Regions from separate parts of the Alkalihalobacterium sp. TH-98 genome, predicted to be linked through region 3. Evidence: riboswitches for the same ligand, from Rfam matches in the RefSeq annotation. Region 3 holds a riboswitch; each other region holds the start of a gene.

Region 1 (10,782 bases), on a different contig from region 3:
TCTAAAATTCCTTCAACCACTCTTTCAGTGCTTTTTCCTATTTCAAATTGTTGACTAGTAAAAAGCTCAGAAGGTTCAAGATTATGATTAAGTGGGTTTAATATTTCTCTTTCAAAAATGTCCTTACTAATTAGAGACTTGAAATATAAAAAATCAATTTGTAGTGAGGGCATTGAATAATGTTTAATATCTGAGCAATTTTCAAACTCTTTTTGAATTTCCTGCAATGTAATTGGGTTATTGATTAAGTCCCTGGGTTCTTCTTGCTTTTGTTCATGTTGCTCTGATAAAAGCTTGTTTTTAACTCCTAGAAGTTTTTTCATCGAACGAACACCTCGGTACAATATGTGTTCATATTTTTTTCATTTATTAGAAGTTTATTCTGATTTTACATTGAAATAAAAAAGACCCTCACATATAGTGAAGATCTAGTTTTCTGATTTATAGTGCAAGTAATTAATTAAGTGTGTGACAGCAACTTCTATCGCCTGTTCACTTGGCTCCAAGCGGTTATCATGAAGGCCATATGGACTGTTGACTCCAAGCCAGAACATAAAGCCCGGAATTTCTTCTAGAAAATACCCAAAATCCTCACCAGTCATTGCTTCTGTACATTCAATCAACTCAAAGTTTGAATGATCACGAGTGAAATTAATAAACTCACGGGTTAACTTTTCATTATTATAAACTTGACAATAGTTTGCACCGTAATCAATTGTTGCGCTACATTCAAACCCTGCTTCTATTCCTTTAACAAGTGCTTCAATTCGCTGTTTGACTTTTTGCATCGACTCAATGGACAGCGTTCGTATCGTTCCTTCAATACGTGCCTTTTCCGCAATAATGTTCTGCTTTGTCCCACCTGTGATTTTCCCAATAGTAACGACGGCTGAATCAAGTGGATCGACATTTCGCGATACAATAGACTGAAGTTGAGTTACTAAATGGGCTCCGGCAACGATCATATCCCTTGTTGTATGCGGATAAGCAGCATGCCCACCTTGCCCTTTTAAATCAATAAATAATTCAGACGTATTTGCAAAAAGCAGCCCTTCTCTTGTTGCAATTGTACCTACAGGATACTCTGGAGCGATGTGTAAGGCAACCATTTGATCCGGTCGCCACTCTTTTAAAATATCTGATGCCAGCATTGGCTGTGCCCCGCCTGGACCTTCTTCTGCAGGTTGGAAAATAAATAAAAGGTTATCTTTAGGTTGTACTTTTGAAAAATAAGTAAGCACTCCTAAAGCAATTGTCATGTGGAGATCATGACCACAAGCATGCATTTTCCCAGGATGAGTCGAACGAAATGAATAAGATGTCTCTTCATCCATAGGCAACCCATCAATATCAGCACGATAGCCAATCATCTTTGAAGGGTCACTGCCTTGAACCTTTACGACGACCCCTGTTTTCCACGTTTTAATTTCTAGATGCGTCTTCGGTAATTGGTTGATATATTCTAATAGAAAAGCTTGTGTTTTCACTTCTTCAAACCCTAACTCTGGAATTTGATGAAGTGCCCTTCTTACTTCTACTAATTTAGCTATATCAATCATTGGTTAAGCTCCTTCTCCTGCACAAGCTCGAGTTTTGCTTCTAAAACTTTGGTGAATTCATCTATTTCTTCTTCCGTGAGCGTGAGCGGCGGGAGTAGACGAATGATCGTTTGTTGGGTCACATCGACTAAATAGCCTTCTGCCAACAGGTCTCGTTGCAACTTCTTTGCATCTTCAGGAGCAAGGAGTGTTACTATACCAACCATCATTCCTTTACCACGAATTTTTTCTAATACTTTAGGATTTTTGTCTTTTAAACGATTTAGTTTTTCATGTAAGTATTTTGAACGAGCCACTGATTTCTCCAGCTCACCATCTTCTAGTAAAACCTTGAACACTGTATTACCAAGGGCAGCACTTAATGGTGAAGGTGCAAAAGTTGTCCCGTGATCACCAGGTTTAAATAGATGACTTAATTCGTTTGAAACGATAATACCTCCAAGCGGTAAGCCACCACCAATTCCTTTAGCAAATAAAATTAAATCTGGTGAAAAACCTGCGTGTTGATAAGCAAAGATTTTTCCAGTACGTCCAATCCCTGTTTGAATTTCATCCATACAACAAAGCACACCATATTTTTTCGTCAAGTGAGCAACCTCACGTAAATACTCTTCGTCTAATGGTAAAATACCACCTGATCCAAGTACCGGCTCCATTAATACAGCTGCAGGATTTTTTGTCTTAATGATTTCTTCTAGCTGGTCAAGATTATGAGGTTCAACTTCATAAACCGGCATATCCGTTACAGGAAAATCTTGATAAACACCCGGTTGCCGAGTTAATTTTATTGCACCTAATGTTCTGCCGTGAAAACTCTTTTCTAGAACAACGACACCACGATTATTCTTTTCTCCATCTTTCGTCCACTTATGAATTAACTTAATCGCAGCCTCTGTTGCTTCAGCCCCTGAATTCGTAAAGAAAACTTTTCCGTCAATTGACTGCTCAACTAACGTTTTCGCTAATTGAATAGCTGGTTGATTTAAAAACACGTTTGAAATATGTAAAAACTTTTCACCTTGCTCCTTAATCGTTTTAACTATCTCTGGATGAGAATGACCGAGTACATTAACCGCTAAGCCGGTAAATAAATCAAGGTAGGCTTTTCCTTCCGTATCAATAAGATGATTTCCTTCACCTTTTTCAATCGTAATCGGTAAACGATTATACGTGGACATCATATATTGTTGATCAAGGCTTTGCCAATCTGTCATGAGTGGCCCTCCTTTTAGATAGAATTGAGGCATCCATCAAGCGGGAAGCTCAATGAATGCCGTAGTTGATTAGTTATCTTCGTTTAAGCGACGTAATTCTTGTTTAATTTCAGTTTTCCCTTTAGTTTTTTCATCAATCTCTTTAATTACACGAGCTGGAGTTCCAGCAACAACCGTATTTGGAGGAACATCTTCCGTAACAATTGCCCCTGCAGCTACTACTGCACCTTTACCAACAGTAACACCTTCAAGAATTACTGCGTTAGCTCCAACAACTACATCATCTTCAACTACAACTGGTTTTGCAGAAGGTGGCTCAATTACACCTGCTAATACTGACCCTGCGCCAATATGACAATTTTTCCCAACTGTAGCACGTCCACCCATTACAACGTTCATATCGATCATCGTGCCTTCGCCGATAACTGAACCGATGTTAATGCTTGCACCCATCATAATGACTGCATTATTACCGATTTCAACTTGGTCACGAATGATTGCACCCGGCTCGATACGAGCTTGGATATTTTTCATGTCAAGTAATGGGATCGCTGAATTGCGACGATCATTTTCTACTACATAATCTTCAATTTTTGCTTCATTTTGCTGAATTGCAGCTTCGATCTCTTTCCACTCTCCGAAAAGAACCCCTACATTTCCTGTAATAAATGCTTTTGTTTCAGAACCAAAGTCGATTCCTTCTAAATCACCTTTAATATGTACTTTAACTGGTGTCTTTTTCACACTATTTGAGATAAAAGAGATAATTTCATTTGCATCCATCATTTTCATAGTTTAAGCCTCCAATAATTTTCTATCTTTTTAAATAAGTATGAGAAAAATGTCGTTCTGTATCATAAACACATGACGAATTTTTCCGATAGTATGATTGTACCAAAAAAGCTAACAGACCTCTATTATAACATCCCACATTAATAAAAAAATTCTCTACATGTTTGAAATTCTTTATCAAAAAAGCAGGAATTTTAATAGGATATGACGAATATTTATTCATCAATAGTCTAGGAGGAGAAATTATGTCAATACAAACTGCTGACTTACACGATGCACATGGAGATCAACTACTACTCGCTGAACCAATCTTTCAATTTTGGGGTCAGAAAAAAACGTTTGAAGGACCGATTTGTACTGTACGTGTTTTCGAAGACAATGTATTAGTCAAAAAAGCTCTTCAAGAAGTTCCTGAAGGAAGTGTCCTCGTAGTTGATGGTGGCGGATCTAAGAAATGCGCTTTAATGGGTGATAACCTAGCTGAAATTGCTGTTTTACGAAATTTAGCGGGAGTTATTATTAATGGCTGCATTCGCGATTCTGCACAAATTAAAGAAATGAATATTGGAGTGTTTGCAATTGGAACAAATCCTATTCGCAGTATCAAAAAAGGTCTAGGCGATACAAACGTCCCTGTACAATTTGCAGGAGTGAACTGGGAACCTAACCATTATGTTTACGCAGACAGCGACGGCATATTAATAGCGGAAAAGAAAATTGACTAAACTTTGGTACAAAATTAATAACAGAACGAGCACATGGCATGTGCTCGTTTTTTTACGCCTTTAGAAGAAAAAAAAGAAGGCTGACTACAATTTGCAGCCAGCCTTTCAAAATTATATTTAAATTGATGAGAGAGTTTTGTTAGAAAACCGCTATATAACTTATTACTTTTGGAATTGTGCTTCTTCAGTTGAACCTTTAAGAGCTGTAGTTGAAGAAGTACCACCAAATACAGTTTGAGATACTTGGTCGAAGTAACCAGTACCAACTTCACGTTGGTGACGAGTAGCTGTGTAACCATGCTCTTCAGCAGCAAATTCAGCTTGTTGAAGCTCAGAGTAAGCACCCATACCACGAGTCTTATAGCCACGAGCAAGTTCAAACATGCTGTAGTTAAGAGAGTGGAAACCAGCAAGTGTAACGAATTGGAATTTGTATCCCATTTTCCCAAGTTCTTGTTGGTAAGTTTCGATTGTATCTTTGTCAAGGTTAGCTTCCCAGTTGAATGAAGGCGAGCAGTTATATGCAAGCATTTTCCCAGGGAATTTTGCATGAATAGCATCAGCAAATTGCTTCGCTTCTTCAAGGCTTGGTTTAGAAGTTTCGCACCAGATAAGGTCAGCATATGGAGCATAAGCAAGACCACGTGCGATCGCTTGATCGATACCAGCATTTGTACGGAAGAAACCTTCTGGAGTACGCTCACCAGTAATGAATGGAGCATCTAATGGATCGATGTCGCTTGTAATTAAGTCAGCTGCATCAGCATCTGTACGAGCAATTACTAGTGTTGGTACACCAGAAACGTCTGCTGCAAGACGAGCTGATACTAAGTTACGTACAGCTGTTTGTGTAGGGATAAGTACTTTACCACCTAAGTGACCACATTTTTTCTCTGAAGCTAATTGGTCTTCAAAGTGAACACCAGATGCACCAGCTTCAATCATACCTTTCATAAGTTCAAATACGTTTAACTGTCCACCAAATCCAGCTTCAGCGTCAGCTACGATTGGTGCGAAATAATCAACTTCGCCTTCGCCTTCCATATGTTGGATTTGATCAGCACGTTGTAAAGAGTTGTTGATACGCTTAACAACTTGTGGTACTGAGTTTGCAGGATATAAACTTTGGTCAGGATACATGTGACCTGCAAGGTTAGCATCAGCAGCTACTTGCCATCCACTTAAGTAGATTGCTTTTAGACCAGCTTTAACTTGTTGTACCGCTTGACCACCAGTAAGTGCACCAAGTGCATTTACATAAGGCTCTTCATTTACAAGCTTCCATAATTTTTGTGAACCTAAACGTGCTAATGTATGATCAATTTGAACAGAACCGCGTAAACGAACTACTTCTTCAGCTGAATAAGGACGCTCGATACCAGTCCAACGTGGATCATTATCCCACTGTTCTTGTAATTTCTTAGCTTCTTCTTGAATGTTTACTTTTGCCATAATCTCCATCTCCCTTTTCTTAAGAAAATTTTAATTTATGATTGAGGTATTATTTCTAGTTGATCAATGCTATGTAAGTTTGATTATAGAGAATAGTTGATTACTAGTTGACCAAAATCTTAGATAATAATAGGTCTCAATCACTGACCCCAACTTCTTTACTTCTTTTCTGTATTACTACAGTTTGTTGTTTACAGTTTTATAATATAACAGATAATTAGAAAACTCAACCACTTTTTTTCATTTTTTAAATCTTTTATAAATAGTCGTAATATTCAATCTTTTAACTTGTTAGTTAAAATACATATTGTCCTGAAATACTCTTATATTCCTGATGAACGCCTTAACTATAAGCAACTTTCTTAAAAACCATAAAACAATTACTCAAGATAAAGCCCGTCTAGTAAAAAATAATAATTTTAGGTCACTAATGCTCTCCTCATACTCGGATTTTCATCATAACTGTTACATAAATAAACTAACCTACAAAACTGTTATGAGACAGATATTCTTCATAAGACTTTATAGTTTCAATACTTTCAGATTTTTCGGTTGAGTTTCTACTGTAAGTGTGTTAATTTTGTACTCAGAATAGCAATATAAATAATTTTATTATGAAATATCCACTAGGGGTGCTTTTTAAAAGCTGAGACTGGCAAATGCCTAAACCCTTGTACCTGATCTAGATAATACTAGCGGAGGGAAGTGGATAGTCGGAACAGCGAATGAGCAATGTTGAACCATTAGTTCGTAACTGACTATTCAACCACTTCCCTTTTATAGGAAGTGGTTTTTTTATGCTATTTTGGAGTACGGTCAGTGTTTCATTTTAATATTGAAAGGAGTGAGTCTGTTGACTAAAACATCTATTGATCTACTACTTCATCAAATCGATGAGCGAAAAGAGGAACTTGTTGGTCTAGCCAAAACATTAATTCGCTATAAAACACCAAGCCCACCTGCTCGAAATACTGCTGATGCACAAGAATTCATTGCTACATATCTACAGGAATTAGGGTTCACGATTGATAAGTGGGATGTGTATGAAGGTGATCCAAATGTAGTTGGAGTTTTAGCTGGAACAAATTCTACAGAATTTAATAGCCTCCTTATTAATGGTCATATTGATGTCGCCTCTATTGAAGAAGGTGAAAACTGGGATCAAGATCCTTTCACCCCAGTTGTAAAAGATAATATCTTATACGGGCGTGGAGCTGCTGATATGAAAGGCGGCCTCGCTGGCGCTTTATTCGCTATCAAGCTATTAAAAGAAGCTGGGGTTGACCTTCCTGGAGACCTTACTTTCCAATCGGTCATCGGTGAAGAAGTTGGTGAGGCAGGAACACTTGAGTGTTGTAAAAAAGGGTATGATGCCGATTTCGCTGTCGTAGTCGATACGAGTGACTGCCAAATCCAAGGACAAGGCGGAGTCATTACTGGCTGGATTACAATACAAAGTGCACAAACGTTTCATGATGCAAACCGCCGAAGTATGATACATGCCGGTGGTGGTTTATTTGGAGCAAGTGCCATTGAAAAAATGACAAAAATTATTGAAGGGTTAAAAGATCTTGAGCAATATTGGGCAGTTACAAAATCATTCCCTGGATTCCCAGCTGGAATGACAACGATTAATCCAGCTGTTATTGAAGGTGGACGTCATGCAGCATTCATTGCTGATCGATGCTCCTTATGGATTACTGTACATTTTTATCCAAATGAAAACCATGAAGAGATTGCAAAAGAAATTGAGGAACATATCCTTAATGTCGCAAAAGCTGACCCGTGGCTTCGAGATAACCTCCCAACATTTCGTTGGGGTGGAACATCAATGATTGAAGATCGCGGTGAAATCTTCCCTTCTCTTGCAATTGATGAAGAGCACGCCGGCCTTCAAACATTGGCACATGTTCATCAGTCTGTCCTTCATGAAAAAGCGACAGTCGGAATGTCCCCCACAGTAACAGATGGAGGCTGGCTTGGAGAAGCAGGCATTCCTACCGTTATTTATGGACCTGGAAAGCTCGAGCATGCCCATGCCGTAAACGAACAACTTTCAATTGATCAACTCGTTCATTTTACAAAAGTAATGACACTATTCATTTACGAATGGTGTCATACCAGAAAGATGGAAGTACCTGTTTAGTGGCGTATACGAACAAAAAAATCAAGGAGTGATTTTAATGCAATTTACAGATCGTTTATACGAAAAAGCAAAACCGATTTGGAGAAAAAGCCATGACCATCCGTTTGTTCAAGGAATTGGCCACGGTACGTTAGATATTGAAAAGTTTAAGTTTTTTATGCAACAAGACTACTTGTATCTCATTGAGTATGCACGTTTATTTGCATTAGGAAGCCTTAAAGGAACTGACCTTAAAACGATGTCAACCTTTGCAAAATTACTAGACTCTACATTAAATGTAGAAATGGATTTACATCGTCAATATGCACGTCGTCTTGGAATTAGTGAGGCAGAACTTGAAGCAACAAAAGCCGCTCCAACTACTCTAGCTTACAGTGGTTATATGCTAAATGTTTCCCAACGCGGTTCATTAGCAGACCTCGTTGCCGCTGTCCTGCCGTGCACTTGGAGTTATTATGAGATTGGAACTGAGTTAAGTAAAATTCCTGGAGCACTTGAAAATGAAACATACGGTGAATGGGTAAAGATGTACGCCTCTGAGGAGTTTGGGGAACTAGCTGATTGGCTTATCAATTTAATGAATGAACTAGCAGGAGGAAGAACAGAAGCCGAACTAACGGCTCTTGAAGAAATTTTTCTAAATACAAGTCGCTATGAGTATATGTTCTGGGATATGTCTTACAAATTACAGATGTGGCCAACAGATGATGAGCAATAATGTCTTATCGTTTGACGGTGTTTCATTTTCCTATAAAGGAAAAAAGAAAGAAAAGGTAACACCCATTCTTGACCAATTATCTTTAAGCATCCAAGGTGGCGAATTTGTTAGTTTATTAGGACCGAGTGGATCTGGCAAGAGCACTATTTTCAGATTGATAACAGGGCTGGAACAACCGACAAAAGGCTCAATTTCTCTGTATGGAGAAGTGGAAAAGAAACGCTTAGGCAAAGTCGGTTACATGCCCCAACAAGATATGCTACTCGATTGGCGTAATATCCTTGATAATGCGTTTCTACCACTTGAAATTAATGGATTTACTAAAAAAGACAAAAAAGAACAGGTTTTGGAGTTACTTGAAGAATTCGGGCTCAAAGGACATGAATATGACTATCCCCATCAGCTGTCTGGAGGAATGAGACAACGAGTCTCTTTTTTGCGGGCCATGCTTGGCGGAGGGAACCTGTTACTTCTTGATGAACCTTTTAGTGCACTAGATGCAGTAACACGTCTATCCATGCAAGAATGGCTTCTAGATCAATGGCAGAAGCTTGAAAAAACAGTTATTTTTATTACTCACGATGTAGATGAAGCATTATTTTTATCAGACCGTGTGTTTCTTTTCTCGCAATCGCCACTATCTACTTTTAAAGAAATACAAGTGCCACTGTCGCGTCCTAGAAAAATAGAAGACTTACTTTCGCCTGAACTCGCAACAATTAAAAGTGAATTACTAAGGGAATTACGGCAGCAGGTGAAACTATGAAACAATTAAAGCATTATACAAGTTCAGTCGTCCTTTTACTCCTGCTGCTTATCGGTTGGGAAATAGGTGCAAATCAGGTGAATAAACCTTTTATATTACCATCACCTACATTAATACTAGCGAAGATGGTTGAATTGCATGACGTTCTTTTTAAAGTCCATTTACTTGCAACACTAGAAGTCATACTGATTGGCCTGTTTATCTCGATTGTTTTTGGGGTTAGCTTAGCCGTATGGATGAACATGAGCACACTTGCTGAAAAAACATTTTTTCCTATTGTGATTGCTTCTCAAACCATACCCATTATTGCTCTAGCACCTATTTTCGTGTTGTGGTTTGGCTATACCATTTGGAGTAAAGTGGTTGTTACTGTTCTTATTACATTCTTTCCAATAACGATTGGCGTATTTGACGGTCTTCGATCTACAAGTAAAGATCATATCGATTTATTACGAACAATGGGAGCTAGGCGCTGGCAAACTTTTTTTAAAATTCAAGTTCCAACTGCTCTGCCGTATTTCTTCTCTGGCTTAAAAGTAGCTGTTACTTTAAGCGTTATTGGAGCAGCAATCGGTGAATGGTTAGGAGCTAATGCAGGTTTAGGTTATTTTAGCCGCAGAATGATGACCCAATTTGATGGCGCCGGCGTTTTTGCCCCGATTGTCTGGTTATCAATTCTTGGCATTACTTTATTTTTAATCGTTAAAGCACTCGAAACTTATTTACTTAAATGGAGGAAAAAATCATGAAAAAACTATCGATGTTTGTTCTTTCTCTTGCAACCGCATTAAGCTTAGCAGCGTGTGGTGCTGGTGATCAACAACAAGAAGAAACCGAAGAGGCAACTGCTGGAGATCCAACAGGCACAACTGAAACAGAAGAATTGACTAGTATTGATATTATGCTCGATTGGTATCCAAATGCTGTCCACTCTTATTTATACGCGGCATTAGAGGAAGGTTACTTTGAAGAAGAAGGATTAGATGTAAAGATTGTGTTCCCTGCCAACCCAACAGATCCTATAAATTTGGCTGCTTCTGGGGGGGTGACACTAGGGATTACATATCAGCCTGATGTCATTATGGCCCGTACAAAAGATGTTCCAGTCGTTTCTATCGCTGCTATCGTTCGTTCACCTTTAAACCATATGATGGTAATGGCTGACAGTGACATTGAGTCTCCAGCAGATTTGGAAGGCAAAACGGTTGGTTACCCAGGGATTCCTGTTAATGAACCAATTTTAAAGACAATGGTCGAAGCTGATGGCGGTGATTACAATCAAGTAAATTTAATGGATGTCGGCTTCGAACTAGGTTCGTCGATAGTAAGTGAGCGCGTAGATGCTGTGATCGGAACTTACATTAACCATGAATATCCTGTGTTAAAGCACCAAGGACATGAAATCCGTTA
Region 2 (10,782 bases), on a different contig from region 3:
ATGTGAATGTTTTGTTCATTTTGTAATATTCTTACTGCTTCGTTATACATACCTTGATGAATAACTTGTTTCTTCGTTAGAGCAAGGTGAATTCGTTCCATAATAGTTGTAAGAAAAATATTTCGTTCTTCAGGTTTAATTTCTGGGTTACCGTAAAGTCCTCGGTTAATAATGTCTTTTAGTTTGTCTTCCATGATGTCTTGGACTCCTTTGTCTCTTTAGTGTCTTATTCACCTAATTCATACATATAGATGATAATAGCAGCTTGTTTCACTTTTAAGAAGGAGGATAAAATTATGATAAGTTCTTTAATCGGAATGTTTTATACGATTTCTATAGGGTTTAGTATTGGTGGATTAATGATATCTAGACGAATGATGCCAACTAGACTGCAGGTTTTTCTAGTAACTCTATTTTTTGCTTTTGCAGTCTATTTCGGTATCGTAATCAGCCGTTTATTTGAGAAAGTAATAGCTCTCCAGTTTATTGAAATCTTAGTAGGACTAGTCGTTCTAGCTACAATTGCACTTGCGTTTATTAACTTTCATCCGATGATGGGATACTTTCATCAACAGTCTCGAGTGCTATGGGGCGTTTTGTTTTTACTATTTTTTTTATTTGGCATGGAGTGGACGATTCGCGAAGCAAGTATTTGGCTTCATTTCGTATCAATCGGCTTTTTTTATTTTTCCATTCTTATAGGACAACTTATTCAATATGAAGTTTTACAGAAAATCTGGCGTGTTGAATATGTGTCTTATTTACCGTTAGTATACCTATTTTTAATAGCAATCTTTAAAATTTTTTAAAGGAGTTTGCCACCAAATAACGTTTCTGTAATTATTCCTAGTGTATAATAATCACGCTCTTCATGCTCCATATTAAACAAACCGATAAAACCTAAAATAAACCCAACAGCTAATAAAATAACAGGAATAATAAATGATTTCTTTTTAACAATACAAATAACAGAAATAATGGCAGCACTAACTAGGACGAGTAATCCTAATATAAAAAAAGTGAAGCTATCCATAGGTGAAATCCCCCTTATAAATGTTCTCTCTTTATGTTAGAACAAATAAGGGCTTTTTTATGTGACAATTTATTAAACAATTGTATACTGAAATACTTGTTGATTAAAATGGAGTTGTTATAATGAGGTGGGTAGGTGAATACACAGATGAGGACATTTTATGATGTTCAGCAATTATTAAAGAAGTATGGAACTTTTATTTATACAAAAAATCGTCATGTAGACGCTATTATGATGGAGGAAGAAATTCGCGAGATGTATGAGTTAGGCATGCTTGATACACAATTATTTCAAGAAGCTTTACTTATATTGAAGAAAGAACAACGTGAAGAACAGAAAGGTTGATGACATGACTACAAAGTGGTATGTAGGTGTAGATCTTGGAGGAACAACGATTAAACTAGCTTTTATCGACCCGTATGGTGAGATTGTTTATCAAGGAGAAGTACCAACAAATACCTCGAATGACGGCAGTGAAATTACAACTGATATTGCAAAATGGATTGATGCCTCTTTAGAACATTTAGGAGAAACGAAAAGCCGTTTACATTCCATAGGTATGGGAGCACCTGGTTTTATTAATATGGAAACAGGGTACATTTACCAAGCGGTTAATATTGGTTGGAAAGATTTCCATTTAAAAGATCGCTTGGAAATGGATGCAGGGCTTCCCGTAATTGTTGATAATGATGCCAATATCGCTGCTCTTGGTGAAATGTGGCGTGGTGCTGGTGATGGTGCGAAAAACTTATTGTGTGTAACTTTAGGTACTGGAGTTGGCGGGGGAATAGTTGCTAATGGTAATATCCTTCATGGGGTTAATGGTATGGCTGGTGAAATCGGTCATATAACAGCAGTTCCAGAAGGTGGTTATCAATGTAATTGCGGGAAAACAGGATGCCTTGAAACTGTAAGTTCTGCAACAGGCATCGCCCGAATTGCAAAAGAATTTATTACTGAATATCCGAATAGCCTTTTAGCTAGTGAATCGGAGAAAGCTGGACACATGACGGCTAAATTAGTGTTTGATTGTGCCAATAAGCAAGATGAATGTGCCATCAAAGTTATAGAAAAGGTTACATATTACTTGGGCTTTGCACTTGCGAATTTAGCCAATGCCTTAAACCCTGAAAAGATCGTAATTGGAGGCGGGGTTTCTAAGGCAGGACCGACCTTACTGCAACCACTTGAAAAAGCTTTTCAAAAGTTTGCATTACCTCGTGTGGTAGAAGGAGTATCAATCGTTACCGCAACTTTAGGAAACGATGCAGGTGTTATCGGTGGAGCTTGGTTAGCTAAATCTAATAATTAGGTAAAAGGCTAGTATCAATATCATTAACGATAAATGAACAATAACATATATTAATATTAACCATTAAGAAAAAGGGTGCATTGAAAACGACTATAGAAAGAAAACTAAATTTAATTTAGTTAAATAAAGGGGAAGTTTACATGGAGAAATACCGAGTTGAACGTGATTTAATTGGTGAGAAGGAAGTACCGGCTGATGCGTATTACGGAATACAAACGATGCGAGCAAAAGAAAACTTTCCAATTACCGGTTATCCTCCACATGAAGAGTTAATTAAAGCATTCGGATATGTAAAGAAAGCTGCGGCAATGGCAAACCGAGATGTAGGTGCTCTAAACCCGCAAATTGCTGATGCTATAGTTGAGGCAGCAGAAGAAGTAATTGAAGGGAAACTGAATGATCACTTTATCGTTGACGCTATTCAAGGAGGAGCCGGGACATCTTTTAATATGAATGCAAATGAGGTTATTGCCAATCGAGCCATTGAGTTTCTAGGAGGAAAAAAAGGGGAGTACTTAAAAGTCAGCCCGAATACTCATGTGAACATGGCACAGTCTACGAATGATGCGTTTCCAACAGCTATTCATATTTCTTGTTTAAATTTAGCAAAAGGTTTAACACAACAATTAGAAGATTTAATTCAGGCTTTATCAGATAAAGAAGAAGAATTTGATAACGTCATAAAAATGGGACGTACACATCTTCAGGATGCTGTACCGATAAGGCTTGGGCAAGAATTTGGCGCCTACAGGCGAGTAATTACGAGGGATCTTCGACGATTGAACGGTTCATTAAGTGAATTGTACCAAATAAATATGGGGGCAACTGCAGTCGGAACAGGTTTAAATGCATTGCCTGAATATATACAAAAAGTGGCCAAGTACTTAGCTGACATTACAAAGTTACCATTTGAGACAGCTGAGGATTTAGTGGATGCTACTCAAAACACGGATGCCTATACCGAATTATCAAGTGCACTAAAAATATTAGCAATAAACTTATCCAAAATGGCAAACGATTTACGGTTGATGAGTTCAGGGCCTAGAACAGGGTTAAATGAAATTAACTTACCTGGACGTCAACCTGGTTCATCAATTATGCCAGGAAAAGTAAATCCAGTTATGTGTGAAGTGATTAACCAAATTTCTTTTCAAGTCATTGGAAATGATCACACAATAAGTCTTGCTTCTGAAGCAGGACAGTTAGAGTTGAACGTGATGGAACCCGTTCTAGTTTTTAATTTGTTACAATCGTTATCTATATTGCAAAATGGAATAAAAGTGTTTAGGCAATATACAATTGAAGGGATTACGGCCAATATTGAAAAGTGTAGAGATATGGTCGAGAGAAGTGTAGGGATTATTACGGCAATAAACCCGCATGTGGGTTACGAAACAGCAAGTAGAATTGCTAAAGAAGCCATCCAAACCGATCGCCCTGTCCGAGAAATTTGTATAGAGCGGGGAATTCTTTCTGAAGAAGAACTAAATGAAATTTTAGACCCGAAAGAAATGACTAACCCAGGAATAGCAGGTGCTAAGTTTTTATATAATTAAATTAAGTAAAGGGTGCATTTGCACCCTTTTTATGTCAATTTGATGGACGAACTTTTATTTTATTGAGCATATATATGAAACATGTAATAATGGAAATTATTCTTTGTCTGTAATAAGAAGAAATATGTAGTTTTAAACGGAGGTTCAAATGAAAAGTAAATCTCTGTTCTTCGTAATAACTTTCCTTGTAATATTTAGTGTCGGATGTATTACGAAAGATGAAGGACTAACTCACCACGCTCAAAAAAATGTCAATTTGATAGAGAAGAAATTAGATTTGTTAACGAAAACAGATTTACAAACACCACTTCAAGTAAATCCATACAGCTTTGTTGAAATAAGTGAATGGTACGATAGTGATACGGTTCTCTTATTAAAAGACGAAAATGCAACTTCCTTCATAAACAAAGTGAATCTGAAAACAGGTGAAATTAGTGATTTTTTTCAGACCGAAGAACCAATTTTCTCGGTAGAAGCAAACTATGACCACTCATACTTTGCTATCCAGACTTCGACTTACGATTTAAGCTCTCCTCTTTACTTTATTAATTCAGAAGGACAGATGGTTTATAAATTAAGTGACATTGGTGAAGAATATTCTCTTTTTTGGAGTCCTTACAATTCTGATGAACTCATTATCATTTCATTTCTTCCAGACTGGGAGTTTGATGTGTATCAATTAAATCTTAGTGAAGGAAGATTGGCACAGCTAAAACTAGAGCAAACCTATTTTCAGTGGTTGTCTAAAGATGAAGTTGCCTTTCTAGAATGGTCTTCTTTTGCTCCAAGTTTTTTCGCTCCAATATATAAACACAACTTAGTGTCAAACACAACGGAAGAAATTTTAGAGGACGTCATTGCATTTTTTACATTTGGAGAAAATGTTCTTGTCGCTATTTCAGTCGAGTCGCTGGAGGCTGAGCAATCCATTTATCAATTTTATCAAAATCAAGATCTTAAAGCTCAACTTGAAATTCCGACGTTAAATACATACTCAGAGCAGTGGTGGATCCCTTTTCATCAATATGATGATAATGAGCACTTCTTTTATTATTTAAGACCGATGTACAGCGGTGATTTTTTTGGTTACGACGATCCTTTTGAATTAACTCAATTTAATGTTGAGAATGGTACTGAAGAGAAAATAATAGATGTGGATCTGCAAGCGCCGCTCAATTTGTCACCAGATGGAAATTGGATGTTGTACGGAAACCAATTTGAGTGGTTGATTGATCTATCTAATAAAACGATTCATTCACTAGTAGAGTAATGAACCTGTGCTTTTCAGTTGTAATCTATAAAAAATATGTCATAATGAAAAAAGAGAAAATTTAATAAGAGTGACTAGGGGTGCCTGTAACAAGGCTGAGAAAAAGGATATCCTTTTACCCTCGAACCTGATCTGGTAATCCCAGCGTAGGAAAGTCGAAGAATTGATTAAACATCAATATCTAACCGTAATCCGTCGTTGGATTGCGGTTTTATTTTTACTTGTTTTGAAAGCAGCTAGCTGCGGTATTTTATAGTTTTGCTTTGTTTAAGCATAGTAGATCTTTTAATTGTCATTATTCTTTAGTCAGTGAAAGGAGACATCAAGAAATGAAAGATTTTAAACTCTATACGATTACTGGTGAAGAGTTTCACCCGAATCGGGATTTAGTAACGGTAATAGAACAAGCTATATTAGGTGGATCAGACATTATTCAATTACGTGATAAAACCAATTCAAAAAAAGTTGTTTTTGAAAAAGCAAAGCAATTACGAGAGTTAACGAAAAAATATGGGGTTACATTTATAGTAAACGATCATATTGATGTAGCACTCGCAGTTGATGCTGATGGGATTCATATCGGGCAAGATGATTTACCGATAGGAGAGGCAAGAAAAATTGTTGGAGAGAACAAGATTATTGGCCTATCTACCCATGCGATTGAAGAAGCTCGAGAGGCTGAACGAGCAGGAGCAGATTATATTGGGGTAGGACCGATTTTTCATACGAATAGTAAAGTAGATGTAGTGGACCCCGTTACTACGGATTACATTCGTCAAGTGGTACAAGAAATTACGATACCTTTTGTTGCTATTGGTGGAATTAAGCTTCATAACGTCGATCAAGTATTAGAGGCAGGGGCTACACGTATTTGTGCAATTAGTGAAATTGTAGGAGCAGAAGATGTTCAATCTGTATGCCAACAGTTTATCGAAAAAATAAATCAAAAGGTGAAATTATAATGGAAATTTATGTGAATGGTGAAACGGTAGAGTTAGAAGTAAGTACACTAGCGGATATTGTTAAACATTACGGGCTTGAAAAAAATTTAGTGGTTACTGAAGTGAATGGAGAAATCATTGATCGAATCAACTGGGAGGCTACCATCGTTGAGCCAGGAATGAAAATTGAATTAGTCCATTTTGTAGGAGGAGGATGATCATATGAACAACAGCAAAGACAAGTTAATCATTGGTGGAAAAGAGTTGTCTTCTCGATTTTTTATTGGAACCGGACGTTACCCAAATCCATTTGTACAAAATGAGGCTATTAAAGCATCTGGTTCAGAAGTCCTGACGTTTGCGATTAGGAGAGTTAATCTAGAAGCCCCTGATGAAGATGCAATATTACAACATTTAGAAGGACAAACATTCACGTACTTGCCTAATACATCAGGAGCCAAAACAGCTGAAGAAGCAATACGAATTGCACGTTTAGCAAAAGCAAGTGGACTAAGTGACTGGATTAAGGTTGAGATCAGTGTTAATGAGAAAACATTACTACCTGATCCAATTGAAACTTTAAAAGCAACGGAAGTTCTTGCTAACGAAGGTTTTGTGGTACTGCCTTATACTTCCGATGATCCTGTATTATGTAAAAGATTAGAGGAAGCAGGGGCTGCGGCTGTTATGCCTGGTGGTGCACCAATTGGAACAGGTTTAGGAATTTTAAACCCCTATAATATTTCGTTAATCGTTGAAGAGGCTAATGTACCGATTATTGTAGATGCTGGGCTGGGCTCTGCGAAAGATATTGTTCAAGCGATGGAACTTGGCGTAGACGGTGTACTAATGAATACACCTGTTGCAAAAGCAAAAGATCCAGTTAAGATGGCTACTGCAATGCGCTATGCTATTGAAGCTGGTCGAATGTCTTATTTAGCTGGTCGAATTCCGCAAAAACGCTATGCAACAGCAAGCAGCGCCTACGAATCGTTGATCTTGAAATAGAAAGAGGAATGTAAATGGGAGAACGGATTGTTGTACTAGGCGGGGGTATTATCGGACTTGCAACCGCTTTTGAATGTCAGAGACGCGGACATGAAGTGGTTGTTTTAGAAAAAGTAGCTTGTGGTGGACAGGCTTCAGGAGCTGCAGCTGGAATGCTTGCTCCATTTTCTGAGATAGGAGAAGACCCTGATGATTTTTTTAGACTTTGTCTTGAGAGCTTAAAACTATATCCGAAATGGCAAAAAGAAGTAAAAGAAGTTTCGGGAATGGATTTTGAATACACGAACTCAGGAAGTTTACATTGTGTCTATCATGAAGCAGATCTTTTAGCGCTTGAAACGAGACAGCAATGGCAAGGTCAGTTTGGCGCGAAAGCAGAAATTCTCTATGGCGAAGACTTATTTAAGTTAGAAAAAGAACTTTCCCGAGATATGATTGCGGCGATGTATTATCCTGAAGAGAGTCATGTATATGCACCAGATTATGTAAAAGCTTTAGAAGAAGGCTGTCGTAAATTAGGTGTAAAGATTTATGATTACCTTGAAGAAGTTACTTTGCATAGTTGGCAGTCTGAAATAACGATTGTAGCAAAAGATGGACGAACATTTTCGGGTGACCGCTTGGTAGTTAGTAACGGTGCTTGGGCAAAAGAATTAGAAACCGTATTCGATCTAAGTATTCCAGTGTATCCGATTAGAGGACAAATCTGTGCTTACAATATCCCGGTAGGAAAAGTTAATCATATTATATATACGAGTCAAGGATATTTAGTTCCTAAAGCGAATGGTACGCTTGTTAACGGCGCGTCAGAAGATATTGCTGGATTTGATACGACGGTTACTGAAAAAGGAATTCGCAGATTAACCAATTGGAATAAAAATGTGTTGCCTTTTCTTGAGAATGAAGTACCCTTTCATACATGGGCTGGTTTAAGGCCGGCTACACAAGATGGTTACCCTTTAATTGGTACGTTATCCAATTCGCCAGAAATTATTTTTGCGGCAGGACATTATCGTAATGGTATATTATTAAGCCCTGTAACTGCTCATATCGTTGCAGATCTTCTTGATAAAAAACAGGAGATTGTACCGCTAACATCGTTTTCTCCAGAACGATTTAGTTAAGCGGGAGTCAACAATCTAGGAAGGTGAAATAGTTATGAACAAAGCACTTACAATTGCAGGCTCCGACAGTGGCGGTGGAGCGGGTATACAAGCCGATTTAAAGACGTTTCAAGAATTAGGTGTATTTGGTACTAGCGTTATTACAGCGTTAACTGCTCAAAACACATTAGGTGTCCATGGGGTGTTTCCACAATCTATGGAGGCTATTGAAGCTCAACTTGATGCTGTGTTATCTGATATTGGTACGGATGCAGTTAAAACAGGAATGTTATTTTCAGCTGAAATTATTGAGCTTGTTGCACAAAAGCTAGAACATTATCAAGTAAACAATCTTGTGGTCGATCCTGTAATGATTGCAAAAGGTGGTGCATCACTATTACAAGATGCAGCTGTTGAAGCTCTTGTTACGAAGCTGCTTCCACTTGCAACTGTTATTACACCTAACTTACCTGAAGCAGCGAAAATATTAGGTGTTGAAGAAATGACAACGTTACAAGAAATGGAAATCACTGCGAAGAAGTTACATGAACTCGGACCAAAGTATGTTGTGTTAAAAGGCGGGCATTTACAAGGTGATGAGAAATCTACGGATATCTTGTATGATGGAGAAAATATTACTCTTTTAGAAGCGGAACGGGTTAGTACGAAAAATACTCATGGAACAGGTTGTACGTTTGCAGCGGCAATTGCAGCTCAACTTGCAAAAGGGAATGAAATAACTGTTGCTGTGCAAACTGCAAAGCAATTTATTAGCGCAGCAATTACTCATTCTTTGTCAATTGGAAAAGGAATTGGGCCGACTAACCATGCTGCCTATCGATTAAATAAATAAAAATTACTTGTTGGCTGACCTTTAGGAGGATTTCCTTGGTCAGCCTTTAAAATTTCCTAGGAAACGATGGACAAATATTCAAAACTTAGAGACAATATCAATGTATATATTAATGTTAAGGTGGTTGTTTATGTTTAGAGGAAATGCTGCTGTTATCATATTACCGCTTCTATTAATGGGATTTATTTTTTATGGAGGCTACCATTATCTAAATACGTCAGACCAACTCACAAATGAAGAATTAGACACAGTTATGTCTCTTGTTGTAGAGGCTAGTTCAAGTGGTGATAAACATACAATCAATGGTTATTGGGATTGGAAAGAAATGCCTGTTGATGGTGTGCTAGGTCATGATTATATTGGCGTAAAATTTGTTGATGAAGAACATGATTCGATCGATCCTCAATTGATTAGCGGGTCAAAACTAGAATTATTACATGGTGAACAAGTGATTTTTGAAACAGAAGGAACTCTTGTAGCTGACGGCATTATTTTCGAGTTTCCAAATGAAGTGCAAGAACATATCGGTTATGGGAATAAGGGTTCCTTTGAGATTGTATTAGGTAGTGCACTCTATTCAGGTAACGAGGTATCTATTAGCTATCTCCATACATGGGAGGAGCATGGGAGTTTCTCATTTGAACATGCTCGTTTTTCAAATGTAAATATTGATATTGAACATTGGATTATCGAGCGTTTTACGACTATTCCAACACAATGAGAAAGGATTGGACAACATGATTAAAGGTTTGTCCTATCAAAATGGGATCTTTTTTATTGGAAAAGAATATGTAGCTTGTGCTTATAACAACAAGGGTAGAATATCAGATTGGGTAAAACCGCTTAATCTTACCACTATATTTATAATGTCTAGACAAGTTTTTACATCTTTGCCTTGGATGTTTAAATTGTTAACCATTGTTTTTATGGCACTAATATTTGTACCAAAAATCTTAATTGCTTTTCTAGATGTTATAACGTGGAGAGGTTTGCCGTATTACTCTTTCTTTTATTATATGTTTGGTACACATTTTATGTTTCCGACAACTTTGAAAAAATATCATGGAGCAGAACATAAAGTCTTTAGTGCTCGCGGGGTAATAAAGCAGTCACGACTTTATCAAATCCGAAAAGCCGCGATAACTAATCGCTACTGTTCAACGAATACTGTTGTCATTTATTTTAGTTCGGTAGCATTACTTTGGTTATTATTAATTCCCTTTCTTACAGGAGCACAGGCTCTTATGTGGGCTTCTTATAGTGCACTTGTCGTTGTAATTTTTATCAATCGAACATTTAATAAAAGGTTTATGCGAATCGTAAGTAGATATATTATAGCTGTATCTTACTTTCTACAGAAGCATGTAACAACGACTGAGCCTGAACGAGTTCATTTACTGACAGCAATCCGTTCATATCGAAAATTGGCGCTGCAAGAATTTCCTGAACTGATTAAGGAAAAAAGGGTAGTAAAGAAGGAGGAGAAAAAAGTGGCTATAGTAGATGTAACTATTATTCCAATTGGTACAAATTCACCAAGTGTAAGTCATTACGTGGCGGATATACACCGAGTTCTTGAGAAGTATGGTGATAAAATTAAATACCAACTAACACCAATGAGTACCCTTATTGAAGGAGAATTACCTGTACTTTTTGAAGTCATTCAGGCAATACATGAAGTTCCGTTTGAAGCGGGTGTTCAACGA
Region 3 (10,782 bases):
CTACCAAACGTATACAAGTTGGTTTTACTATGCTGACATTACCCTATTGTGGATTTTTACAATAGAGATTGCCCTAAGGATGATTGCTGCCCGTCCCACCTACACTTTCTTTAAAAGCAGCTGGAACTGGTTTGATTTTCTTATTGTTGCGGCAGGACATATTTTTGTAGGTGCACACTTTGTCACCGTTTTACGTATCCTGCGTGTTCTTCGGGTCCTGCGAGCTATTTCCGTTATTCCTTCTTTACGAAAATTAGTCGATGCGCTCTTATTAACGATTCCAGCACTAGGGAATATTATGATTTTAATGAGCATTATCTTTTATATATTTGCGGTTACGGGAACGATGTTGTTTGCTGAAGTGGCACCTGAGTATTTTGGAAATTTGCAATTATCCTTATTAACCTTATTCCAAGTAGTTACTCTAGAATCGTGGGCTAGCGGGGTTATGCGCCCCATCTTTGCAGAAGTAGCTTGGTCATGGATCTACTTTGTCCTCTTTATCCTTGTCGGTACCTTCATTGTATTTAACTTGTTTATCGGGGTTATCGTAAGTAATGTTGAAAAAACAAGTAAAGACGAAGACGACAATGATGAGGTCGAAATGAAAAATGAGGTACGAGAGCTTCGTAAAGAAATTGCTGAACTTAAAAATATAATGATTAAGATGAACAAAAGCTGAGGAAACCCCCTCAGCTTTTGACTTATTTTATCCCCATTTTATTTGGGCCTGTTTCGCCTTCCACCCAGTCAAACTCAATCTCAAACGAATGCTTGTCCCCTTTGGTCGAGTATTCATATTCTACTTTTAGACGTTGCGACGGTTTCACTTGCACTTCTTCATCACCTTGCATAAAAACGAACTGACCTTCTTCTCTTAGTTTTTTCGCAATCACTTCTAATACGTCGGCAAAATCACTTAGATTTTGTTGTTCTTTATGTTTTAAGATAATTTGAGTTGGTAATTTTCCTACTTCATTCATCCTTGTTTCCCCCTTTTATCCTCGTTATTCTTATTATAAGCTATTCCTTGCCTATCTTATGTGAACGATATTTGACTAAACGATTGTTAATTTATATGAAGATAAAGAAAGGTGCAAATCACTTTATGATTTGCACCTTTCTAACTTCCATTAAAGTTTATTCAATTGACTCGTCCGCTGAGCCAAAAAATTCATCATATAGGGCACGAACAGCTTTTTCCTCATCTTCATGGCGAATACCAAATACTAAGCTGACTTCTGAAGAGCCTTGATTAATCATTTCAATATTTACATTAGCATTGGCAAGTGCCGAAGTTGCACGTGCTGAAAGACCGATCGTATTGTGCATCCCTTCGCCAACCATCATAATCATGGAAAAATCACGCTCTACATACACATCATCTACATCTAACTCTTCTCGAATACGAGTAATGATGCGATCTTCTTTCTCCCCATCCAACTGACACTGTTTTAAAATAACAGACGTGTCATCAATTCCAGATGGGATATGTTCATAAGAAATGCCCTCTTCTTCAATAATTTGAAGTAACTTACGTCCAAAACCGATTTCGCGGTGCATTAAGTACTTCCGCACATATAGCGTGCAAAATTCCGAGTCACTTGCAATCCCGATCACTGGATTTAACACACAAGCACGTTCAGCCATAATCATCGTTCCACGAGCTTCTGGATTATTTGTATTTTTTATACAAACAGGAATGGACTGACGGAATGCAGGCATTAGTGCTTCATCATGAAATACTGAAAAACCAGCATATGATAATTCGCGCATTTCACGATACGTCATTTTCTTAATGTTCACAGGATTTTCAACGATCTTTGGATTGGCTGCAAATACCGAATCAACATCTGTGAAATTCTCATATAAGTCCGCCTTCACTCCTGCAGCTAAAATAGATCCTGTAATATCTGATCCACCTCGAGGGAAAGTAACTAGTGTTCCTTCTTTTGAGTATCCAAAAAATCCTGGAAAAACGATCACACCTGGACGTTCCCTTAATTGGAACAAATGTTCATAGCTTTCCGGAAGAACTTGAGCGTTCCCGGGTTCATCAGACACTAATAATCCGGCCTCATTTGGATTTACATATTGCGCTTCAATTCCGGTGCTTTGAAAGTAAGCCGCGATTAACTTTGCATTATTGTCTTCTCCACTGGCTTTCATTTGATCGATGAATTTTCCTTCATGGGAAGTGTCAAAAGCTACTCTTGCTTGTAAATCCTCTTTAATCGTTTCTATAATATCTGCTGACAAATTGAGATCTAATGCAATCTCTTCATAACGGCTTACAACAGCTAGTAGAGCATTTTCAACGTCACCTTTTTCTACCACGGCATCGGCTAACTGAATAAGTAAATCCGTAACCTTTGTATCGGTTGCTTCCCTCTTCCCTGGGGCTGAGACAACCACAAATTTTCTCTCTTCGTTCTCGGCAATGATTGAAGCCACTTTACGAATTTGCTCTGCGTTAGCCACTGATGTTCCACCGAATTTCGCTACTCTCATCTCGTTTCTCCAACTCCTATAAAGTTTTTTTCTGTTCCCTTAATATTTCAATAATTCATAATTTATCATAGCCCTTGCCTGTTTGCAAAGTTGAATAAATTGGATATTGTAGGCTGTGTAAGGATATATCACCAACTGGTTTATTCAACCTTCACATCCTCCCCTTTCACGCTAATCGATAGAAAACCCTCCCATATGGTTGGATTTTCATGTGACAGTAACACTTCACAGGAATAAAGAGCTAAAATTAACAAACAATATTCGATATTTCTCAGCAAAATCCCTTCTCGCCAGAACCTTATTCATAAATTATTCGTAATTACTTTTTTTAAGATGTAACCATCCAGCAAACTATTTTCATTCTTCACTTCCTTTAGTCAGTTTTTGAAACCAACATCACATATAGGAATTAAAAATTAGGACTCATCATGAATAAAGCTACAAGAAAAAAAGGAAAATAGATCCAATTAACTGTTTTCTTTTCCTAAATATTGTGTTAATTTAATAGTACAACTGAAGAAAACGGGAGCTCCAAAGCAAGGGGCTGAGAGGACAACTGATACTGTTGTCGACCGTGAACCTGATCTAGGTAATGCTAGCGGAGGGATTTTGTAGAATTCTTATGTCCATTCGACCGCTTTCTTGCGGTCTTTTTATTTTTATAGTGCACATTATGAAAAATAGACGACTGTATAACAGTCGGATAACACCATAATGATTGCAGCTATAAAAATGGATGACATTCTTATATTATCTTCCCCTCCTCCATGATCGGTTCTAACATCCAGAACTTAAATCAAACTTAGGAGGATCTTTTATGTCAATTCTTAACCCATTTCTAAACAGTAAGAAAGTGTATGAGAAAAGCAGTACAAACGATACGATTGCTGTTCCTTTTCGTGAAATTGAACTAAGCCCAACCTCATTTAATGGAAAAGAAATACCTAATGAACCGTTTAGAGTATACGATACGACCGGGCCTTACACTGACTCTACATATCATGCAGATGTCAGAAAAGGACTGCCAGAATTACGCAAACAATGGATTTTAGATCGTGGCGACGTTGAATATTATGAGGGTCGTAATATAAAACCTGAGGATAATGGTTTTATTGATATTGAAAAAACAAAAGCTGTGGAAGTATTTAATACAACAAGCAGAAAACCAGTACGAGCGAAACAAGGAAAAAATGTAACCCAACTTCACTATGCTAAAAAAGGAATCGTCACACCTGAAATGGAATTTATTTCAATTCGTGAAGGTTTAGACCCTGAATTTGTGCGTTCAGAAATAGCGAGTGGAAGAGCAATTATTCCATCCAATATTAATCACCCTGAAAGTGAACCAATGATTATCGGTCGTAATTTTCACGTGAAAATTAATGCGAATATTGGAAACTCAGCAGTCAGTTCATCTATAGAAGAAGAAGTCGAAAAAATGACTTGGGCTATTCGCTGGGGTGCCGATACAATTATGGACTTATCCACAGGAAAGCATATACATACAACAAGAGAATGGATTATTCGAAACAGTCCAGTCCCAGTAGGTACAGTGCCTATTTACCAGGCCCTTGAAAAAGTGAATGGAGTAGCTGAAGACTTAACATGGGAAGTTTACCGAGATACATTAATAGAGCAAGCAGAACAAGGAGTAGACTATTTTACGATACACGCCGGGGTGCTACTCCGATATGTACCACTTACAGCTAATCGTTTAACCGGTATTGTTTCTAGAGGTGGTTCAATTATGGCTGCATGGTGCCTTGCCCACCATCAAGAAAACTTTCTCTATACTCATTTTGCTGAGATCTGTGAAATTATGAAGACGTATGATATCGCTTTCTCATTAGGTGACGGTTTGCGCCCAGGCTCAATTGCTGATGCTAATGATGAGTCCCAATTTGCTGAACTGGAAACACTAGGAGAATTAACGAAAATTGCTTGGGAACATGACGTTCAAGTAATGGTAGAAGGTCCTGGACATGTACCCATGCACAAAATCAAAGAAAATATGGATAAACAACTTGATATTTGTCATGAAGCACCTTTCTATACATTAGGTCCACTCACTACTGATATCGCACCAGGGTATGACCATATTACTTCAGCGATCGGTGCGGCGATGATTGCTTCTTACGGAACAGCCATGCTTTGCTATGTAACACCAAAGGAACATTTAGGGTTGCCGAATAAAGACGATGTTCGTGAAGGTGTTGTAACCTATAAACTTGCTGCACACGCAGCTGATTTAGCGAAAGGGCATCCAAATGCCCAACGACGAGACGATGCACTTTCAAAGGCTCGCTTTGAGTTTCGTTGGCGAGATCAATTTAACTTATCTTTAGACCCAGAAAAAGCAATGAGTTTTCATGATGAAACCCTTCCAGCAGAAGGCGCCAAAACCGCCCACTTCTGTTCAATGTGCGGGCCTAAGTTTTGTAGTATGAAAATCTCTCATGATATTCGTCAAACCGCAAAAGAAAAAGGAATCGATGAACATACTTTACTCAAAGAAGAAATGGAAAAGAAATCTGAAGAATTCAAGGAACAAGGAAGTAAAATATATAGATAATAAAAAGAAGCTGATTCATAGATAACTAATCTATAAATCAGCTTCTTTTTTGTAAAGGTCCGGTAATGTAAATGACTTAAATCCACAGCAAAATTATTGCCATTCCCCGTCGCGGTCCCACTTTCCTGAACGAAGACCAACAGTTTCAAGTAATAGAGAAATCAATGACCTTGGTTCACCTATTAATGAATTTTCTGTACAGCTTGACTCTGGTCTATACTCCATATCAAGCGCATCTTTTAATGTTACTTCCTCTAAAAAGTTCGTAACATCTGCTTCATTAAAGCAAGGAGGAGAAACATAGACGTTAAGTGAATGATCTACTATCATTCGAGCATTAGCTGGTGCGACTTCTGTCGTTTTAACCAATGATCCAATTAAAGCAAAAAGTATAATAAAAACAGAAAGCAATATAGAAATTTGTTTGTTCATTTTTTCATGCCTTTCATCTAGCTCGTAATCTATTATTTATTCTAGTACGAAATCATCAGATGAGCAATGAACAACGCTTGAACTTTATTTATATAAGCCATTCACCAAAATTTCCAAAGCATAAGGTGCTCGAATCCCTTCTGCTGCTGCAGATAATGGAATTACAATAAAATTCTCATTTTTAATAGCTGTAACATCTTCTAGTGCCGGATGACGCAGTAATGTATCTTTTTTCTCTTCAGCCGACGTTTCACCATAATCAACAATGATGATTATTTCAGGATCTCGATCCACTACTTCTTCCCAGCTTACTTCTGCCCAGTTTTTATCGATTTCACTAAATATATTTTCTGCTCCCGCTAGCGTGATTAACGAATTTAAAAAATTTTGTGCCACTGTAAAAGGTGCCGTATCTCCGCTATCAAATACAAATACTTTCTTCTTTTCTGTTACCTCTGGAATATTTTTTTGAATTTCAGATAGTTCTTCTTCCATCGAAGCAATTATTTGTGCTCCTCTTTCTTCGACGTTAAAGATACGTGCTATATTTCGAATATCTGAATAAATATCATTAATTGTCGGGCCAACTTTACTAGAAGACTCATGTAAGTATGCATTGATGCCAAACTCTTTTAATTGTTCAACAGTACCAATATTATCCTCGCGAAATGCACTTGCCCACCCTGCATAAGCGAAATCAGGTTCTTCTGCTAAAAACACTTCTTGCGATGGGTATCGATCCGAAAGAACTGGGATTGACTCATAAGCATCCTTAAATTCTGGTAAGACGGCATCATCTAAATATGCGGTTCCCACCATAAATTCTTCTAATCCAAGAGCTAGCATCACTTCAGTTACGTGTTGGTTTAACGTAACTGCACGCTTAGGTGCTTCAGTGAACACTAACAGCTGCTCATTATTTTCGATTTCAAATGATTCATATTCATTTTGGTCGACCTTTTCAACTTCTTTAACTTGAGGACTATTCGTTGTTGTCACCTCTTCGTTTGTTCCCGTCTGCTGCCCACATCCAACTAGCAGTGTGGATGTAAGTATAATAGCTGATAAGATCGATTTCATTTTATTGATTTTTTTCATATTCATTCTCCTTATTTTTTAATTTAGCAATAATTGTCCAGCGATTACTTACTTGATAATCTGTTACGTCTCCTCGAATGGGAATTGGATAACCCCCATTTGTCCAAACCTCCTCTTTAAAAGGTTCTAGATTACGTTGGAATTCATTTATACTCCCATCAAGAGTTTCATCTCTTCTTAATACCGCTTCAGCTCTTTTTTTAGCTAATTGAGGTATTAATGTTGTTCCCCTAATACGTTGATAACTAGTTTGATAATTTTCGAACATGTCGATTACTTCAAAGCCTTCTGCGTTTAATAGATAGCACATTTCCCTAGGAAGTATTAAACTATACTCCCGGTCTACTTTATATCGAGAAACTTCATTGTTTTGTTCATATGTTTCATAGGTTATCGTTGTTTCAAATGTCTGTCGGTTTAAGAGAGTTACGCCCTCGGTTGTCTTATAAATTCGTTTCTTCCCCCATTGTTTACATTGACTTACCTTCCAATTTCTCTCATTCGGTGGAATGATAAGGTCAACTGCTACTAAACCACTATCTACAAGATGTTTTTTCACGTTTGCCAATACTTGCAACTGTTCATCAGGTAACAGAAAGTGTTGTAAGAAGCCTTCTGTTAGTAGAATATGGCTAAATTTGATAGAAGAATTGATATCTAATGCATTCTTTTGTATTAAAGTTAACTTAGACACATTTCTTAACCTTTTTCGTTTCTTTTCAGCTATTTCGAGCATATCTTCACTCGTATCGAGCCCTGTTACATCAACTCCCTGAACAGCCAATTCATACGCGATTCTGGCTGTCCCAACTCCTAACTCTAATACACAAGGTTCAGGAGTAGTATTAATCATTTGTTTAAAGAATTCGACACCACTTTTTCCAGTAAAAAGATCGAAATACTCGGCTTCAAGGCCAATATAAGGTTGAGTGATTTGTCTTTTATGCCGATCCCCCTGCATACCACAGCGGTTACAAAGCGACCCAGCTAACTGTTCAAATGGTGTTCCGATTGGAATTCCGTTTTTCGTATCACCATTTCTTTCTTCATATTGAAATCCACAAAAATTACATTGATATTCGCCCATTCTCTCCTCCTAATTATTTGAAACAATAGGCCTCACATTTTCACCTTTTTACCTAACCGCCATTTTCGAAGTATATAAAACATGAACCTTCCCAGTAATTGGGTGTTTAAGAATAGTCGCATTAACATGGAAAACATCGGCTAATAGTTTTACGGTCAGCACCTCTTCTGGTGAACCTTTTGCAACGATTTGCCCTTCGTTTATCACTAGTAATTTATCGCAATAAGCAGCAGCTAAATTTAGATCATGTAAAGCTGCTAAAGACGTTAGTTTTAAACCTTTTACTACATCAAGAAGCTGTAATTGATGCTGAATATCAAGATGGTTTGTCGGCTCATCTAGTATAAATAATTTGGGTTCCTGTGCAAGAGCTCGTGCTATTAATACCCTTTGCTTTTCACCGCCTGACAAGTGTGAAAAACTCCGATTTCGGAAATGCTCCATTCCTACTTCGTTTAGTGACCGGGTTACTATTGTTTCATCGTATTCATTATCTTTTTCTAAAAACCTCTTATGTGGATGTCTCCCCATCCGCACAATATCTTCTACTGTAAAATCAAATGGCACTGAGCTTTCCTGACCAACAACAGCTACTTGTTGAGCAAAACTACGATTTTTCCACTTATTTGTGTTCGATTGGTTCATTAGTATGGTCCCGTTAGAAGGTGCATAAATCCGATAAATCGTTTTTAATAATGTCGATTTGCCACTGCCATTCGGTCCGATCACACCAACAAACTCACCATCATTTACTTGGAAATTGATATTTTGAATGATTGGATTTTGGTCAATTTCCGTCACCACATTTTGGACTGAAAGCTTCACTACTTTCCACCATCCTCTGTTCCAAATGAATAGTTACTTCTTCTTAATAGCCATATAAAAAATGGACCACCACATATAGCTGTAACAATACCTATTGGTAATTCTTGAGGTGAAACTACAGTTCTTGCTGCAACATCTGCCCATACAAGAAAAATTGCACCTATTAAACTACTGACAATTAGCACTCTTCGATGATCAGAACCAACCATTAACCGAACGATGTGTGGTACCATTAACCCGATAAATCCTATCGCACCACTCACAGAGACCATAACTCCAGTTAATAAAGCCGTTAATAAGACCAAGAATTTCTTAAACACGTCAATGTTCATCCCTAACGTTGTAGCAGTTGCATCTCCCATCAACAGTAAATTAAGAGGACGATAGGATAAAACTAAAATAATTATGCCTATTATTAATGAGAAAAAAGGAACCGGAAGTTGCTCCCATTTTGCACCAGCCAAACTCCCCATCATCCAAAACATCGCATCTCTTATTCCTTCTTCTCGCGGAGCAGAAATAACAATATAGCTTGTCACGGCAGATAACATCATCGAAACAGCAATTCCTGCTAGAAGCAGCCGGACAGTAGATATTTTTCCGCGAACTTGTGCAAGCATAAAAACGATTAATACTGAAGCAAGTGCACCTAAGAAAGCAGCCATTGACAATGCATAATGTCCAAATAGCTTAAATGCACCAAAGATAATGACTAACGTTGCACCGACAGAAGCACCAGAAGATACACCGAGAATAAAAGGATCGGCTAAGGAGTTCCGTACTAATGCTTGAATGGCCACACCTACAACCGCTAGCCCTGCACCTACTACAGCACCTAATAAAACCCTCGGAAACCGAATTTCCCATATAATCTGTTCCTGTGATTTTGACCAATCATGAACGATCATTTCATTTATATATGGGAATTTAGAAAATGCTATTTTCCAAACAGTTAATGGAGAGATAGAAACAGGGCCAATCATTACAGCTGCTGTCATGGAAGTAATTAGTATACTCACTAATATGAAAACGAAGAGCAGCTGTGAAACGTTTATTATCTTTTTCTTATGTAGTAATTTAGGAGATGATTTGATTTTTAGGTCAGTCTGCATCTTTCGTCCTCCTTTATAAATCATAATTATTACGATTTAAGTCATACTACTATTACCAATGGTCATGACTTTTATTGTTTTAACCTTGTATACGCAGGTCGTGAACTTTCCACCAAAATAGATGCTTCCATAGGAAGCTATATCTATATTTGGTGGTTATATCTTCAAGTTTCTATGACACAGTTAAAGCTTCTTCTCTAAACCACTTGATCTTTTCTCGTAAAGTTACAATTTCACCAACTAGAATAATAGCAGGATGAGAGATACTAGCTTCTCTTGCCTTCTCTTCAATCGTTGTTAGCGTACCGACAACCGTCCGTTGTCTTTCCGTTGTTCCCCATTCAATAATAGCTACTGCAGTTGAGGGTTTTTTTCCATGAAGAATTAATTGATTACAGATTAGAGGTAAGTTCTTTACGCCCATATAAAAAGCAATTGTATCTATTCCACTTGCTAATGCACTCCACTTGACTTCATTATTTTCTTCGTTTTGCAAATGCCCTGTCACTATCGCAAAGCTAGATCCGTAATCACGGTGAGTTACAGGAATGCCAGCATAAGCTGGTGCAGCTATTCCAGAGGATACACCTGGAACAATTTCATATTGGATTCTATGGTTGGCCAGAACTTCTGCTTCCTCACCAACTCTACCGAACACACAAGGGTCCCCCCCTTTTAGTCTAGTAACCACTTTTCCTTCCTCTGCTTTGGCCACTAATAATTGATTAATTTGCTCCTGTTTTAACGTATGCTGCTTCGGAAGCTTTCCGCAATATATAAATTCCGCACTTACATTTGCATAATCAAGTAAAGATGGGTTTGCTAGTCGATCATAAATAATCACATCCGATGTCTTAATACACTCCAAGCCTCGGACCGTAATTAATTTCGGGTCACCCGGTCCTGCCCCAACTAAGTACACCTTTCCATTTTTCATTTCGTTCCCGCCTTTACACCGTACTTTCTGTTGCCTCATTGCTCTTTTCAATCCCTAGGTCAGCGAAAGTAGCCATCTCTGTTAAAATTCTTGTTGCCGCATCTAGCAGTGGATAAGCTAATGCCGCTCCCGTTCCTTCTCCTAATCTTAAGTCGAGCGAAAGCAACGGTTTTTTATTTAAATATTCAAATACAGCCTTATGTCCGGG

What was found. Region 3 has a riboswitch for thiamine pyrophosphate ahead of thiC (phosphomethylpyrimidine synthase ThiC). Riboswitches for the same ligand answer to the same signal wherever they lie in the genome.
Region 1: another riboswitch for thiamine pyrophosphate. It lies ahead of AC2VNP_RS17295 (acetylornithine deacetylase); the one in region 3 lies ahead of thiC (phosphomethylpyrimidine synthase ThiC).
Region 2: another riboswitch for thiamine pyrophosphate. It lies ahead of thiE (thiamine phosphate synthase); the one in region 3 lies ahead of thiC (phosphomethylpyrimidine synthase ThiC).

What each region holds. Positions count from the first base shown of each region.
Region 1 covers NZ_JBYCKM010000045.1:340,850-351,631, reverse strand. Annotated here, with positions in the region: gene AC2VNP_RS17325 (spore germination protein) at 1-323, opposite strand, end outside; gene AC2VNP_RS17320 (N-acetyldiaminopimelate deacetylase) at 429-1,559, opposite strand; gene AC2VNP_RS17315 (aspartate aminotransferase family protein) at 1,556-2,773, opposite strand; gene dapD (2,3,4,5-tetrahydropyridine-2,6-dicarboxylate N-acetyltransferase) at 2,843-3,565, opposite strand; gene rraA (ribonuclease E activity regulator RraA) at 3,811-4,290, shown strand; gene aceA (isocitrate lyase) at 4,453-5,742, opposite strand; TPP riboswitch at 6,361-6,463, shown strand; gene AC2VNP_RS17295 (acetylornithine deacetylase) at 6,596-7,888, shown strand; gene tenA (thiaminase II) at 7,926-8,606, shown strand; gene AC2VNP_RS17285 (ABC transporter ATP-binding protein) at 8,596-9,372, shown strand; gene AC2VNP_RS17280 (ABC transporter permease) at 9,369-10,121, shown strand; gene AC2VNP_RS17275 (ABC transporter substrate-binding protein) at 10,118-10,782, shown strand, end outside.
Region 2 covers NZ_JBYCKM010000027.1:127,205-137,986, forward strand. Annotated here, with positions in the region: gene AC2VNP_RS11050 (YueI family protein) at 1-194, opposite strand, end outside; gene AC2VNP_RS11055 (hypothetical protein) at 297-809, shown strand; gene AC2VNP_RS11060 (hypothetical protein) at 806-1,033, opposite strand; gene AC2VNP_RS11065 (YqgQ family protein) at 1,181-1,378, shown strand; gene AC2VNP_RS11070 (ROK family glucokinase) at 1,383-2,345, shown strand; gene aspA (aspartate ammonia-lyase) at 2,486-3,901, shown strand; gene AC2VNP_RS11080 (YqgU-like beta propeller domain-containing protein) at 4,050-5,171, shown strand; TPP riboswitch at 5,238-5,341, shown strand; gene thiE (thiamine phosphate synthase) at 5,501-6,133, shown strand; gene thiS (sulfur carrier protein ThiS) at 6,133-6,330, shown strand; gene AC2VNP_RS11095 (thiazole synthase) at 6,335-7,120, shown strand; gene thiO (glycine oxidase ThiO) at 7,135-8,244, shown strand; gene thiD (bifunctional hydroxymethylpyrimidine kinase/phosphomethylpyrimidine kinase) at 8,279-9,076, shown strand; gene AC2VNP_RS11110 (hypothetical protein) at 9,207-9,797, shown strand; partial or broken gene AC2VNP_RS11115 (DUF1385 domain-containing protein) at 9,814-10,491, shown strand; gene AC2VNP_RS11120 (MTH1187 family thiamine-binding protein) at 10,567-10,782, shown strand, end outside.
Region 3 covers NZ_JBYCKM010000009.1:226,607-237,388, forward strand. Annotated here, with positions in the region: gene AC2VNP_RS04365 (ion transporter) at 1-682, shown strand, start outside; gene AC2VNP_RS04370 (amphi-Trp domain-containing protein) at 705-983, opposite strand; gene AC2VNP_RS04375 (aspartate kinase) at 1,141-2,511, opposite strand; TPP riboswitch at 3,024-3,135, shown strand; gene thiC (phosphomethylpyrimidine synthase ThiC) at 3,329-5,083, shown strand; gene AC2VNP_RS04385 (hypothetical protein) at 5,177-5,515, opposite strand; gene AC2VNP_RS04390 (ABC transporter substrate-binding protein) at 5,600-6,613, opposite strand; gene AC2VNP_RS04395 (methyltransferase domain-containing protein) at 6,597-7,700, opposite strand; gene AC2VNP_RS04400 (heme ABC transporter ATP-binding protein) at 7,749-8,525, opposite strand; gene AC2VNP_RS04405 (FecCD family ABC transporter permease) at 8,525-9,523, opposite strand; gene cobA (uroporphyrinogen-III C-methyltransferase) at 9,810-10,574, opposite strand; gene cobT (nicotinate-nucleotide--dimethylbenzimidazole phosphoribosyltransferase) at 10,588-10,782, opposite strand, start outside.